DNA from 2 places in the Paenibacillus sp. J22P165 genome. Region 2 is predicted to be linked to the other one. Evidence: predicted binding sites of a transcription regulator. Region 2 holds the regulator's gene; the other holds the start of a gene.
What was found. Region 2 encodes CtsR, which represses protease genes until heat stress. Its sites were predicted from a motif close to ATGGTCAATAAAGGTCAAACA; they were not measured.
Positions count from the first base shown of each region.

Region 1 (5,816 bases), on a different contig from region 2:
TCTTGAATCAGCGATTGATATGCCTCTTCTCCAAGATGATCGGGCACATGCAGCAATCGGTATTTCCCGCCAGTTTTCTTAGCCATGATGGAAGCAATCGTGTTAGCTTGCATATCCACACTTTCACCAAGCCCACCGCGTGCAGGGACGAACCAGCTGCCCTTCATCGAAGAAGATATCGCCAAGTTATTCGCAATCTGCGCCATGGTCGATCCACCCGTCACCGCGATGATATCATCTTTGGCAACGTATTTGCGTAGAGCGGCCGCACCCGCTCGTCCAAGCTCCTTCTTCGTAAACACCGAAGTATCGGAATCCCCTGGGACGATAATCACATGTGAGATGTGAAAGGCTTTGGCGATGCTGTCTTCTAAATCTGTCAGACCAAACGCCATCTTGATGATCGGCTGCATATCTTCCAGCAACTGACGACCAGACTCGCTGATCTTCATTCCGCTTGCGTCCGACTCCAGAAGCCCAAGCTCCTTCAGGAAATCAACTTCACCGCGGAGCACGCGCTCCGTCATGTCGAGTGAGGACGCTAGGGTCCTTCTTCCGACAACGCCGGATACTAAGATGTGCTGCAGAATCGAGTACCGCTTCTTCATGATGTCCATAAGATCAGGCATGAGCTGTTTCTGTATGTCTAGAATCTCTCTCATAGGACGACTTTGAACGCTCCTGATCCATTGTTGGACGTTTTATGTCCCGGGTATACATTTTGCGTCCCACCCGGGTGAAAAAAAAGTTCCTTGCGCATTTCTTATATTGTTTCTCGATTACAGTTCTTATTATAACCATTTCCTGCGCAACATTCAACATTTGTTCAAACATTTTTCTCCAAATGGGCCTGTAAGGGCTTACCATCTTGCTTTTTCTAGAAAGCTGACTTATAATAACCCTTGCTTCACTATTTCTAAACTATGCGCCCGTGGTCCAATGGATATGACGTAGGCCTCCGAAGCCTGAGATAAAGGTTCGATTCCTTTCGGGCGCGTCCAGTAATAATTAGATAGGAAGTACCCCAAATCAGCCCTTAGCTGATTTTTTTTGTGTTTAGTTTGACCTTTCTTGACCTTCGGAGGTTTTTTCGTTATCATACTTGTAGATACTGTAAATAGTATGTACCCAATAGTAGGTAACCCAACCCCAAGGAGGTCATTCTCATGAGTTTTATTCCTATGGTCGTCGAACAGGACGCGCGCGGTGAAAGAGGATATGACATCTACTCTCGCTTGCTGAAGGACCGCATTATATTCTTAGGCACGGGTGTCAACGATGTTGTGGCGAATTCCATCATTGCTCAGTTGCTCTTCTTGGCCGCACAAGATCCTGATAAAGATATCTCGCTTTACATTAACAGCCCAGGCGGCTCCATCACAGCCGGTATGGCGATCTTCGACACGATGCAGTTCATCAAACCAGACGTATCCACGATCTGTGTTGGTATGGCCGCTTCGATGGGTGCTTTCTTGCTCACTGCTGGTGCCAAAGGCAAGCGTTACGCGCTTCCGAACAGCGAAGTCATGATTCACCAACCACTTGGCGGTGCAGAAGGTCAAGCCTCTGATATCGAAATTCGCGCGAAGCGCATTTTGAAAATGAGAGACAACCTGAACACAATCCTTGCAGAGCGTACAGGACAAACGTTCGAGCGCATCGAGAAGGATACAGACCGTGATAACTTCATGAGTGCTAAAGAAGCAGCCGAATACGGTCTCATCGATAAAGTCATCGAACGCGTCTAATTTTATACATGAAAAAAACCAGCTTGATCCTCACGCTCGCCCTGAGCGCTGAAGATCGGCTGGTTTTTTGTTTGTCTTATTTCAGATCTTCGAGTGGGTAGAAAATTAAATCAATCGGGAACGCGGAGCCTGCTGGAGGTGTAAACTCAATATCCAGTGCCTCTTCCGTCCCTGTCGTGCGTGCTAATACTTCCAAGCCATCGAACGCGGTAATAACACCGGAGTACGGTACAGGAATGATCTCACCGTTAATTTTGAACGGTCCTTTGAACACGCCGCCTCTAGCCATGATCATCACTGCCATTTTGCGCGGCTTATCCGCATGGATCTTATAGACCACACCGTAATTCCCGCCATTCTCCACCTCTTGCTTACGCACCACATCATAACCCTTGACGAACGGGTCGGTCTTATTATCGCCGATCGTGAGTACGGAAGGTTTCGTAAAGCTGGAGGCATCAATTTTCCATTGAATCTCAGAAACCGGGAAAGTCCCGCGAACATGCCCGTTAAAAGCGAGTAAAGGTAACTCCTTCACTGTCGTTGGCGTCAGCATTTTATCCGTTGCGATAAAGGACATTTGTAGCACGCCGTTCGTCTCGACATCATAGAACAAATTCACACCTTGCCCAGGATAGAAGTCAGGCAATTTCGCATACACATAGCTTGCCCCTGGCAGAACCGTCATTTCATCCGTGTACACATTGTTTAGAAGGAAATCAACCGAAGCTTCGCTGCCGATCAAGTTCGCATAAACGGAAGGATAAACCTCACCTTTATTCGTCGTTTTGATCGTAACCGGTTTATCGGTATTGTTTGTAGCGAAGATTGCCATTGTCATCTTGTTTTTCGTACCGTTGATATGGTCCGCGTATAAACGTGCTTTACCATTGATATTGTCTTGATACAAAATACCGCTGGATGTGAACTCTTCCGGACTGTCGCTGACAAGCAGCGTGCGCCCTTGCATTTCTTTCACGTCCTTCGGAAGCATTGGCAATTCATTAAAATGATTCCAAATGGTTGCCCAGTTCGTTTTGATGAACCCGCCAACTGGCTTCATGTATATCGGGTACTCGACTTCAGATAAATACGGTTCATTCACTACGGTTACATAGCTTTTGAACAATTTACTTACATGTCCATGACCATCTTTCACCGTTAAGGTTACTGGATATTGGCCAGCTTTGAAGAATGCTTCTTGCTTCCCTGTCCAATCGAAAGATACGATACCTTCCGCATCTGGATCATAACTCAAATCCAAATACTTAACAGGCTCACCAAGCCTGTATGTAGGCTTCGCAGTGGCAAACTTGGCAACTGGGCGAGAATTGCTATCTTGATCGATGTAGATGCCCTCAGGCGCTTTAAAATGCACGATTTCTACACGTCTTAGTTCGTTGTTATACGTGTACTTTGCACCCATGTAATCGGCTAACCATGTCAGCTTCACAAGCAACTTACCATTCACAATGGCAGCTACAGAGTTAAACGGAATGTCGACCCCATTCGTTGTCACCGTCTTGTGATCGGAATCTAGAACAATGTTGTAGCCTGGTGGAGCCATTTGAATCGTACGGGACAATTCGTTCCATTCCACTTTAAATCCTAACGTATCACCCAAGAATTTGGCCGGAACGAAGGTACTCCCATCAATAATCGTTGATGGAGACTCGAGATGAATCTGTTCCTGATTCACAAACGCTTCTGCTTTATCGATATAAAGTAAAATAAAGGACGAGCTTGTTGATACTGCGTGAGCAGCTGGTGCTGTAATTGTGCTTACTAGAAATACGAGTACGGCAAGTAGAGCAATCATTTCTTTCTTAACTACGTTCATTTCACTTCGGCTCCTTCTTTCAAGCTTAGGATAGGCGGCGGCTTAGAAATACAAATAGCCTTATCCATCACGACCACGTTTATTAGACGTAGCCAAATGAAAAAGGTTGCCACATACCACTAAATGTTAACAAATTTGACACTTTTAGAATGATCATGATTCGCTTCAATAAAGTGCAAAAAAGCCCCCTCGAAAGGTAGGCTTTTAAAGAATTATTGGTTTTCCAACTCTTCCTTACTGACTAATGTGACTAAAGCGTTTACAGCCTGCTCTGCATCCGAACCTTCTGCACTTATGAAGACTTCGGTCCCTGTGCTGATCGCAAGACTCATAATTCCCATGATGCTTTTCGCATTCACTTTCTTCTCATCTTTCTCAACAAAGATCTCCGATGAAAACTTATTCGCCTCTTGAACAAACAATGCCGCAGGTCTGGCATGAAGTCCTGTTCTCAACTTCACAACGACTGGACGTCTGGACATGGAACTAATTCCCCCTAGTGTGGAGCTTATATGGATTACTATTAATAACAGCGTTTACCTTATGTTTTAATATTATAGCATTTTTCCTTCAAGTACACTAGAAAAAATGCGAAAAACTTATACAAGCGATGTACAGCCCCGTCTTATCTACGAATTTCGGTGTTTTTCGGCTAATTCGTCTATTTTCCGCAGGCGATGATTCACACCTGACTTGCTAACACTGCCCGAAAGCATGTCGCCAACTTCCTTCAAATTCAAGTCAGGATGCGCAAGTCTAATCTCCGCGACCTCTCTCAACTTCTCAGGTAAGCTATCTAGACCAATCTCACGTTGCAACAAGCGAATATTCTCGATTTGCCTAACAGCGGCCCCAATCGTTTTGTTCAAGTTCGCCGTCTCGCAGTTCACGATGCGATTAACGGAATTTCTCATGTCCTTCATAATACGGACATCTTCGAAACGCAACAACGCCTGATGAGCCCCAATGATGTTGAGAAACTCGATAATTTTCTCGCCTTCCTTGATGTACAGCACGAACCCTTTCTTGCGTTCAATGAAACGGGCGTTCAAATCGAACTTGTTCGCAAGCTGTGTTAATGCTTTACAGTGTTCTTCATAAATCGAAGCGATTTCCAAATGATAGGAAGATCCCTCCGGATTATTAACAGAACCGCCAGCCATGAAAGCTCCCCGAAGATAAGCACGCTTACAGCAATTGCCGCGAATAATGTCTTTGTTAATCCCCGTCGTAAAGATAAATCCCTCAGAGACAATCTTCAAATCGCTGAGAAGTTCTTGTACTTGACCAGGAACCCTAACAATGTACACATTATTCTTCTTAAGACGCATTTTCTTACGCACAAGTAGCTCCGTGTGTGTATTATACGTCTTCTTGATCAGCGAGTAAATCCGCCGAGCTATCGCTGCGTTCTCCGTGGATACATCCAAGACAACACGCTGACTCGTTAACTGAACAGCCCCATTCATGCGAATGAGCGCGGATAGTTCCGCTTTTTCACAACAAGGCTCCGAATCATTGATTAAAGTTAATTCTTTTTTGGTTGTTGCCGCAAAGGACAAGGGACTCACTTCTTCCTTAACAGCCAGCTTTCGACGAGCTGATAGATATGGTCACTCAATTTCTCTGCATCATGACGAAGATAAGTACGGAATAAGACCAATCGATCGGCAATTACCCGATATCCTCTTTTCGTCACTTCATCCAAATCTAAATGAACCGCTTTTGAACCTTTTTCCGCATATTTGGCTTGCACCTGCGGTGGAATCTCACCATTATTCACAATCACATAATCGAACAAATGCTGACCTAAGTGATCATAAATCGCATCCAGATGATCGCTAACGGAATAATCATCGGTTTCGCCAGGCTGTGTCATGACATTACATATGAACAATTTCACAGCATTCGAAGCCTCGATCTCCTTCGCAATCCCTGGAACAAGCAGATTCGGCAGCAAACTTGTATATAAACTGCCAGGACCGCACAAGATAGCATCCGCCTCGCGTATAGCTTGGATCGCATCGGTGAGTGGTGTTACACCCGCCGGCTCAATGAATACTTTCTTGATTCGTCCATTAGCCTTCGGTATTTTGGACTCCCCAACAACTAAAGTCCCGTCCTCCATAATGGCCTTCAACACGATCGCTTGATTCGACGCCGGAAGGACTCTTCCACGAACAGCAAATACGCGATTCATTTCTTGCACAGCGGTAACAAAATCACCT
Region 1 is NZ_JCAUAP010000010.1:314,232-320,047, forward strand. Features, by position in the region: gene AC58QM_RS25925 (sugar-binding transcriptional regulator) at 1-662, opposite strand, end outside; tRNA gene AC58QM_RS25930 (tRNA-Arg) at 926-997, shown strand; gene clpP (ATP-dependent Clp endopeptidase proteolytic subunit ClpP) at 1,167-1,748, shown strand; gene AC58QM_RS25940 (stalk domain-containing protein) at 1,825-3,588, opposite strand; gene AC58QM_RS25945 (HPr family phosphocarrier protein) at 3,801-4,070, opposite strand; gene whiA (DNA-binding protein WhiA) at 4,218-5,150, opposite strand; gene AC58QM_RS25955 (gluconeogenesis factor YvcK family protein) at 5,156-5,816, opposite strand, start outside.
Region 1: a site for CtsR is predicted at 1,059-1,079, ahead of clpP (ATP-dependent Clp endopeptidase proteolytic subunit ClpP). Genes of this name have one in related genera too.

Region 2 (5,816 bases):
TTGAACCGCAGGGTTCTGGGAGAGTAGAACGTTGCCAAGCAACTGAAAGAGTCTTACTTAGAGAAATCTAGGTAAGACTCTTTTTTGCGTTCTATCGGTGACGGTAGATCCCGATGAAACCGAAATAGCTGTAGAAACTACAGTAAATATCATCGATTTGCCCGAAAAAAATGAATTAGATGGAAAACCTACAGCTAAAAATAGCTGAACTCTTGATTTTTGACTCCAACATCGAAATTAGCTGTACAAAATCCATTTATATCGCCCAATGAGGCAAATACAGCTGAATTAACTGTACAAAATCCATCTATTTCAATCAATGGAATCAATGTGTACATTTAGACCCCGAGGTTCCACAATTGAAGTAGCGGGATATGTGATACAAAGTAGAATGTTGGTAAATCGAGCGGCAGTAAAAGCTTTTATTTAAATAACTTTCGAATAAATCCCTAGGTAAGGTCAACAATAGTAAGGTTCACATAAGGCTATCGGATTCGTAGTGGAAGACATTTTAGGAGCAGTACTTGTCAAAAAGAAAGGAAATGATTATAATTTAGTTAAGGTCAAAGAAAGTCAAAGTCAATTTACTTCTAGAAATCTGGGAGGCCGAATTGATGCGCAATGTATCAGAAATTATTGAACAGTATTTAAAGCATGTCCTGCAACAAAGTTCGGAAGGAGCAATCGAGATTCAACGGAACGATTTAGCAGACCAGTTTCAATGCGTACCTTCTCAAATCAATTATGTCATCAGTACAAGGTTTACCTTGGAAAAGGGCTATGTGGTAGAGAGTAAACGCGGAGGCGGCGGCTATATTCGGATTCAGAAAATCGAGCTCAAGAGTCATGGATCTATTCTAGATCACATCTTCCGTACGATTCATACCCACATTGATCAAGTCACCTCAGAGGGGCTCATTTATCAATTGCAAGAGGGGCATTATATTTCCACCAGAGAAGCTAACCTGATTCGGGCAGCGATATCCAGAGATGTATTGACCTTCAAACTCCCGCTGCGCGATGAAATTCGGGCTAAGATTCTCAAAGCAATGCTGATATCCTTGCTTAGCAGATAAGGAGGCAGATGGAATGGTTTGTCAGGAATGCGGGAAACGACCGGCGACTCTTCACTTCACCAAAATTGTGAATGGAGACAAGAACGAGTTCCACATTTGTGAGAATTGTGCCCGCGAGAAGGGCGAGATGATTCCAGGAACATCGAACGGCTTTTCGATTCACAATTTACTATCAGGCTTACTTGATTTTGAACCGCTGTCCGCGGCGAAGTCTCAGGCTATCCGCTGTGATAACTGCGGTCTTACGTACTCGCAATTCAGTAAATTAGGTCGGTTTGGTTGTGGGTCCTGTTATCAGAGTTTTTCGGTTAAACTAGATCCTCTTTTCAAGCGAGTGCATGGGAATATCGTGCATGTTGGGAAAGTTCCCAAGCGAAGTGGCGGTATTATTCAAAGCAAGCGTGAAATCGATCTTTTGAAGAAAGATATGATGACCTGTATCGAGAGCGAAGAATTCGAGCAGGCTGCCCAGATACGTGACCAAATTCGTGAGATTGAGAAGAAAATTGCGGGTATGTAAGTTTGTAAGGGAGTGTGAATCCAGTGACATTACAGCGGTTTACAGGAGATGCTTTGAGTGAATGGATGAAGGGTGAAGGGCCAGAGTCGGATATTGTCATAAGCAGTCGGATCCGAATTGCACGTAACCTGAGAGATTATCCATATCCCATGCTCGCGACCAATCAACAATCCCAAGAAGTGCTGGAACAGTTATCTGGAGTTCTTGAGAATGAAGAGTTGGAGACGATAAGCAACTTCTCGCTCATTCCATTAGCAGAGCTGAATGAGCTCGAGCGAATGGTGCTAGTGGAGAAACATTTAATTAGTCCTAATTTAGCTAACGAATCCAGGAATGGTGCCGTTATTTTAAGCGATAATGAGTCGATTAGTATTATGATCAATGAAGAAGACCATCTTCGCATACAATGTTTATGTCCTGGCTTCCAGATTAAAGAGGTTTGGGATCTGGCGAACCAGATTGACGATATTTTTGAAACACACATGGATTATGGATACGATGAAAAAAGAGGCTATCTAACAAGCTGCCCGACAAATGTCGGCACGGGGATTCGAGCTTCTGTCATGATGCATCTACCTGCGCTAGTACTAAGTCAGCAAATTAATCGTATTTTATCCGCTGTTACACAAGTTGGATTGACGGTTAGAGGATTATATGGGGAAGGTAGCGAAGCATTAGGTAATCTATTCCAAATCTCTAATCAAATTACGTTAGGTCAATCGGAAGAAGAGATTATTGATAATTTATATAGTGTAGCGAGGCAAATTATAGAGCATGAACGCGCCGCGAGACATAAGCTATTGCAAGAGTCTAGAATGCGGATTATTGATCGTGTAAATCGGTCCCTTGGTATCCTCTCCTATGCAGGGATTATAGACTCTAAGGAAGCTGCTCAAAGGCTGTCAGATGTAAGGCTGGGGATTGACCTCGGCATCATCAACAATGTATCCTCCAATGTGCTCAATGAACTGTTAGTTATGACGCAGCCTGGATTCCTTCAGCAATATGCAGGTGAGAAGCTGAATGCGGATGAACGGGATATGCGACGGGCGGAACTGATTCGCGAGAAATTCGGTAGGGTATAAAGTAAGATAAGAATCATCCTTTAGGAAATCCATAGATATACTACTTTTGGAGGTGTTCGCTATGATGTTTGGCAGATTTACGGAACGTGCGCAGAAGGTGCTTTCTCTTGCTCAAGAGGAAGCTGTTCGATTGGGACATAACAATATTGGAACAGAGCACATTTTACTTGGACTTATTCGTGAAGGTGAAGGCATTGCTGCTAAAGCACTCGTTGCGCTCGGCCTTGGTCTTGAGAAAATTCAAGATGAAGTCGAATCTCTAATTGGCAGAGGGCAAGAACAACCGACTAACATCGCGTATACGCCTAGAGCTAAGAAAGTGATCGAACTTTCGATGGATGAAGCGAGAAAATTAGGTCACACGTATGTGGGGACTGAACATATTTTGCTCGGACTGATCCGTGAGGGTGAGGGCGTAGCTGCAAGAGTGCTTAACAATCTTGGAGTTTCCTTAAACAAAGCGCGTCAGCAAGTTCTACAATTACTGGGTAGCAGCGAAACGGTGTCGCCTAGCCATGGTACGAATCCGAATGTGAACACGCCTACATTAGATGGGTTAGCAAGAGATTTGACTGCCTACGCCAAAGAGGGTCATTTGGATCCAGTTATTGGGCGTAGCAAAGAAATTGAGCGTGTCATTCAGGTTCTGAGCCGCAGAACGAAGAACAATCCGGTTCTAATTGGTGAACCAGGGGTTGGTAAAACGGCAATTGCCGAAGGCCTAGCTCAGAAAATCATTAACAATGAAATTCCGGAAACGTTGAAAGATAAACGTGTTATGACGCTGGATATGGGTTCCGTTGTTGCAGGAACGAAGTATCGCGGTGAATTCGAGGATCGCCTCAAAAAAATCATGGACGAAATTCGACAAGCCGGTAATATCGTATTGTTCATTGATGAGCTTCATACGTTGATCGGTGCCGGGGGAGCGGAAGGTGCAATTGATGCCTCCAACATCCTTAAGCCGGCTCTTGCCAGAGGCGAACTACAATGTATCGGTGCAACAACACTCGATGAATACCGCAAATATATTGAGAAAGATGCTGCACTAGAGCGTCGTTTCCAACCGATTACGGTAGACCAACCATCACCTGAAGAGGCTATTCAAATTCTGTATGGTTTGCGTGACCGTTACGAAGCTCATCACCGTGTGAAAATTACGGATGCTGCGATTCAAGAAGCTGTAAAGCTATCCGATCGTTACATCACAGATCGTTTCTTGCCGGATAAAGCGATCGACTTGATCGATGAAGCGAGTTCCAAGGTGAGATTGCGTTCGTATACAACGCCGCCATCATTGAAGCAGCTTGAAAGCAAGCTGGAGAATATCCGTAAAGAGAAGGACGCTGCGGTTCAAAGCCAAGAGTTCGAGAAAGCAGCAGGACTTCGTGATACGGAACAAAAGCTTCGCGAAGAGCTAGACTCCACGAAGAACGAGTGGAAAGAAAAACAAGGTCGTCTGGATACAGAAGTAACCCCAGATGATATTGCACAAATTGTAGCGAGCTGGACGGGAATCCCGGTTAGCAAGCTTGCAGAAGAAGAAACAGAACGCTTGCTCAAGATGGAAGATATCCTTCATGAGCGCGTCATTGGACAAGAAGAAGCGGTCAAAGCGGTAAGTCGTGCGATCCGCCGCGCAAGAGCAGGCTTGAAGGATCCGAAGCGTCCGATGGGCTCCTTTATCTTCCTTGGACCAACGGGTGTTGGTAAAACAGAGCTTGCACGCGCGCTAGCAGAATCCCTCTTCGGAGATGACAATGCGGTTGTTCGTATCGATATGTCCGAGTACATGGAGAAACATTCGACTTCCCGTTTAGTTGGGGCGCCTCCAGGGTATGTGGGATATGAAGAAGGTGGCCAGCTGACTGAGAAAGTCCGCCGTAAACCGTATTCTGTTGTCCTCCTCGATGAGATTGAGAAGGCACATCCAGAGGTATTCAATATCCTTTTGCAAGTATTAGAGGATGGTCGTTTGACGGATTCCAAAGGTCGTACCGTTGATTTCCGTAACACACTCATTATTATGACTTCCAACGTCGGCGCGGACATGATTAAGAAAAACTCCTCGCTTGGCTTCACAGCTGCTTTGGATGCTGGAAGAGACTATACGAACATGAAAGACAAAGTTATGGGCGAGTTAAAGAAAAGCTTCCGTCCAGAGTTCCTTAACCGGATCGATGAAATCATTGTATTCCACTCTTTGGATGAAGCACATATTGCTCAAATTGTAAGCTTAATGGCGGATGATCTGCGCAAGCGTCTGAAAGAGCAAGAGGTAGATTTCTTGTTAACAGACAAGGCGAAAATGTTCCTGGCCAAGGAAGGTTTCGATCCAACCTATGGTGCGCGTCCATTGCGCAGAGCGATTCAGAAACATATCGAAGATCGCTTGTCGGAAGAACTGCTTAGAGGCAATATTGCCAAAGGCGATTCACTCACCATTGATGAGAATGAAGGCGAACTGGTTGTCCTGAAGGGCGAAGGCGTCTCATTAACGAAATAAGAGAAAGTGAAGAAGCATTTCACTTCATCCGATGAGGGTGGAGTGAGGTGCTTTTTTAAATTTAGGGAAATATATGATGAATCCTGTCCATGAAAGATGGAGTAGCCGTTTATTTTGTTTCTTTCGGCACTTTCATGAGAAACATAAAAATGGTAAACTTTATTGGTAAGGATAGCCAAAAAGGATATCCCGATATTAAGGAGCAACTTCTTCAATGAGTAAACAAAAAACCAAATTTAGCTGTCAAGAATGTGGCTATGATTCACCGAAATGGATGGGCAAATGCCCAGGTTGTCAGTCGTGGAATACGATGGTGGAAGAAATTGAAACAGTCGTTCGAACGCAGGGTATGACATCTTCGATCCCCAAAACGAAAGAAAAAGCGATCCCCATCATACATATAGAAAGCAGCTCTGAACCAAGGGTTGTTACAAGTAACAAAGAACTAAATCGTGTCCTAGGTGGAGGCATTGTCCCTGGGTCACTTATCCTCGTTGGTGGAGATCCGGGTATCGGAAAATCAACCTTGCTTCTACAAACGTCCTTCGAACTCACACAAGCCCAGCAAAAAGTCCTTTATATATCAGGAGAAGAATCGATTAAGCAGACGAAGCTCCGCGCAGATCGTT
Region 2 is NZ_JCAUAP010000025.1:71-5,886, forward strand. Features, by position in the region: partial or broken rRNA gene rrf (5S ribosomal RNA) at 1-40, shown strand, start outside; gene AC58QM_RS34175 (CtsR family transcriptional regulator) at 615-1,076, shown strand; gene mcsA (protein-arginine kinase activator protein McsA) at 1,090-1,596, shown strand; gene mcsB (protein-arginine kinase McsB) at 1,620-2,681, shown strand; gene clpC (ATP-dependent protease ATP-binding subunit ClpC) at 2,743-5,187, shown strand; gene radA (DNA repair protein RadA) at 5,402-5,816, shown strand, end outside.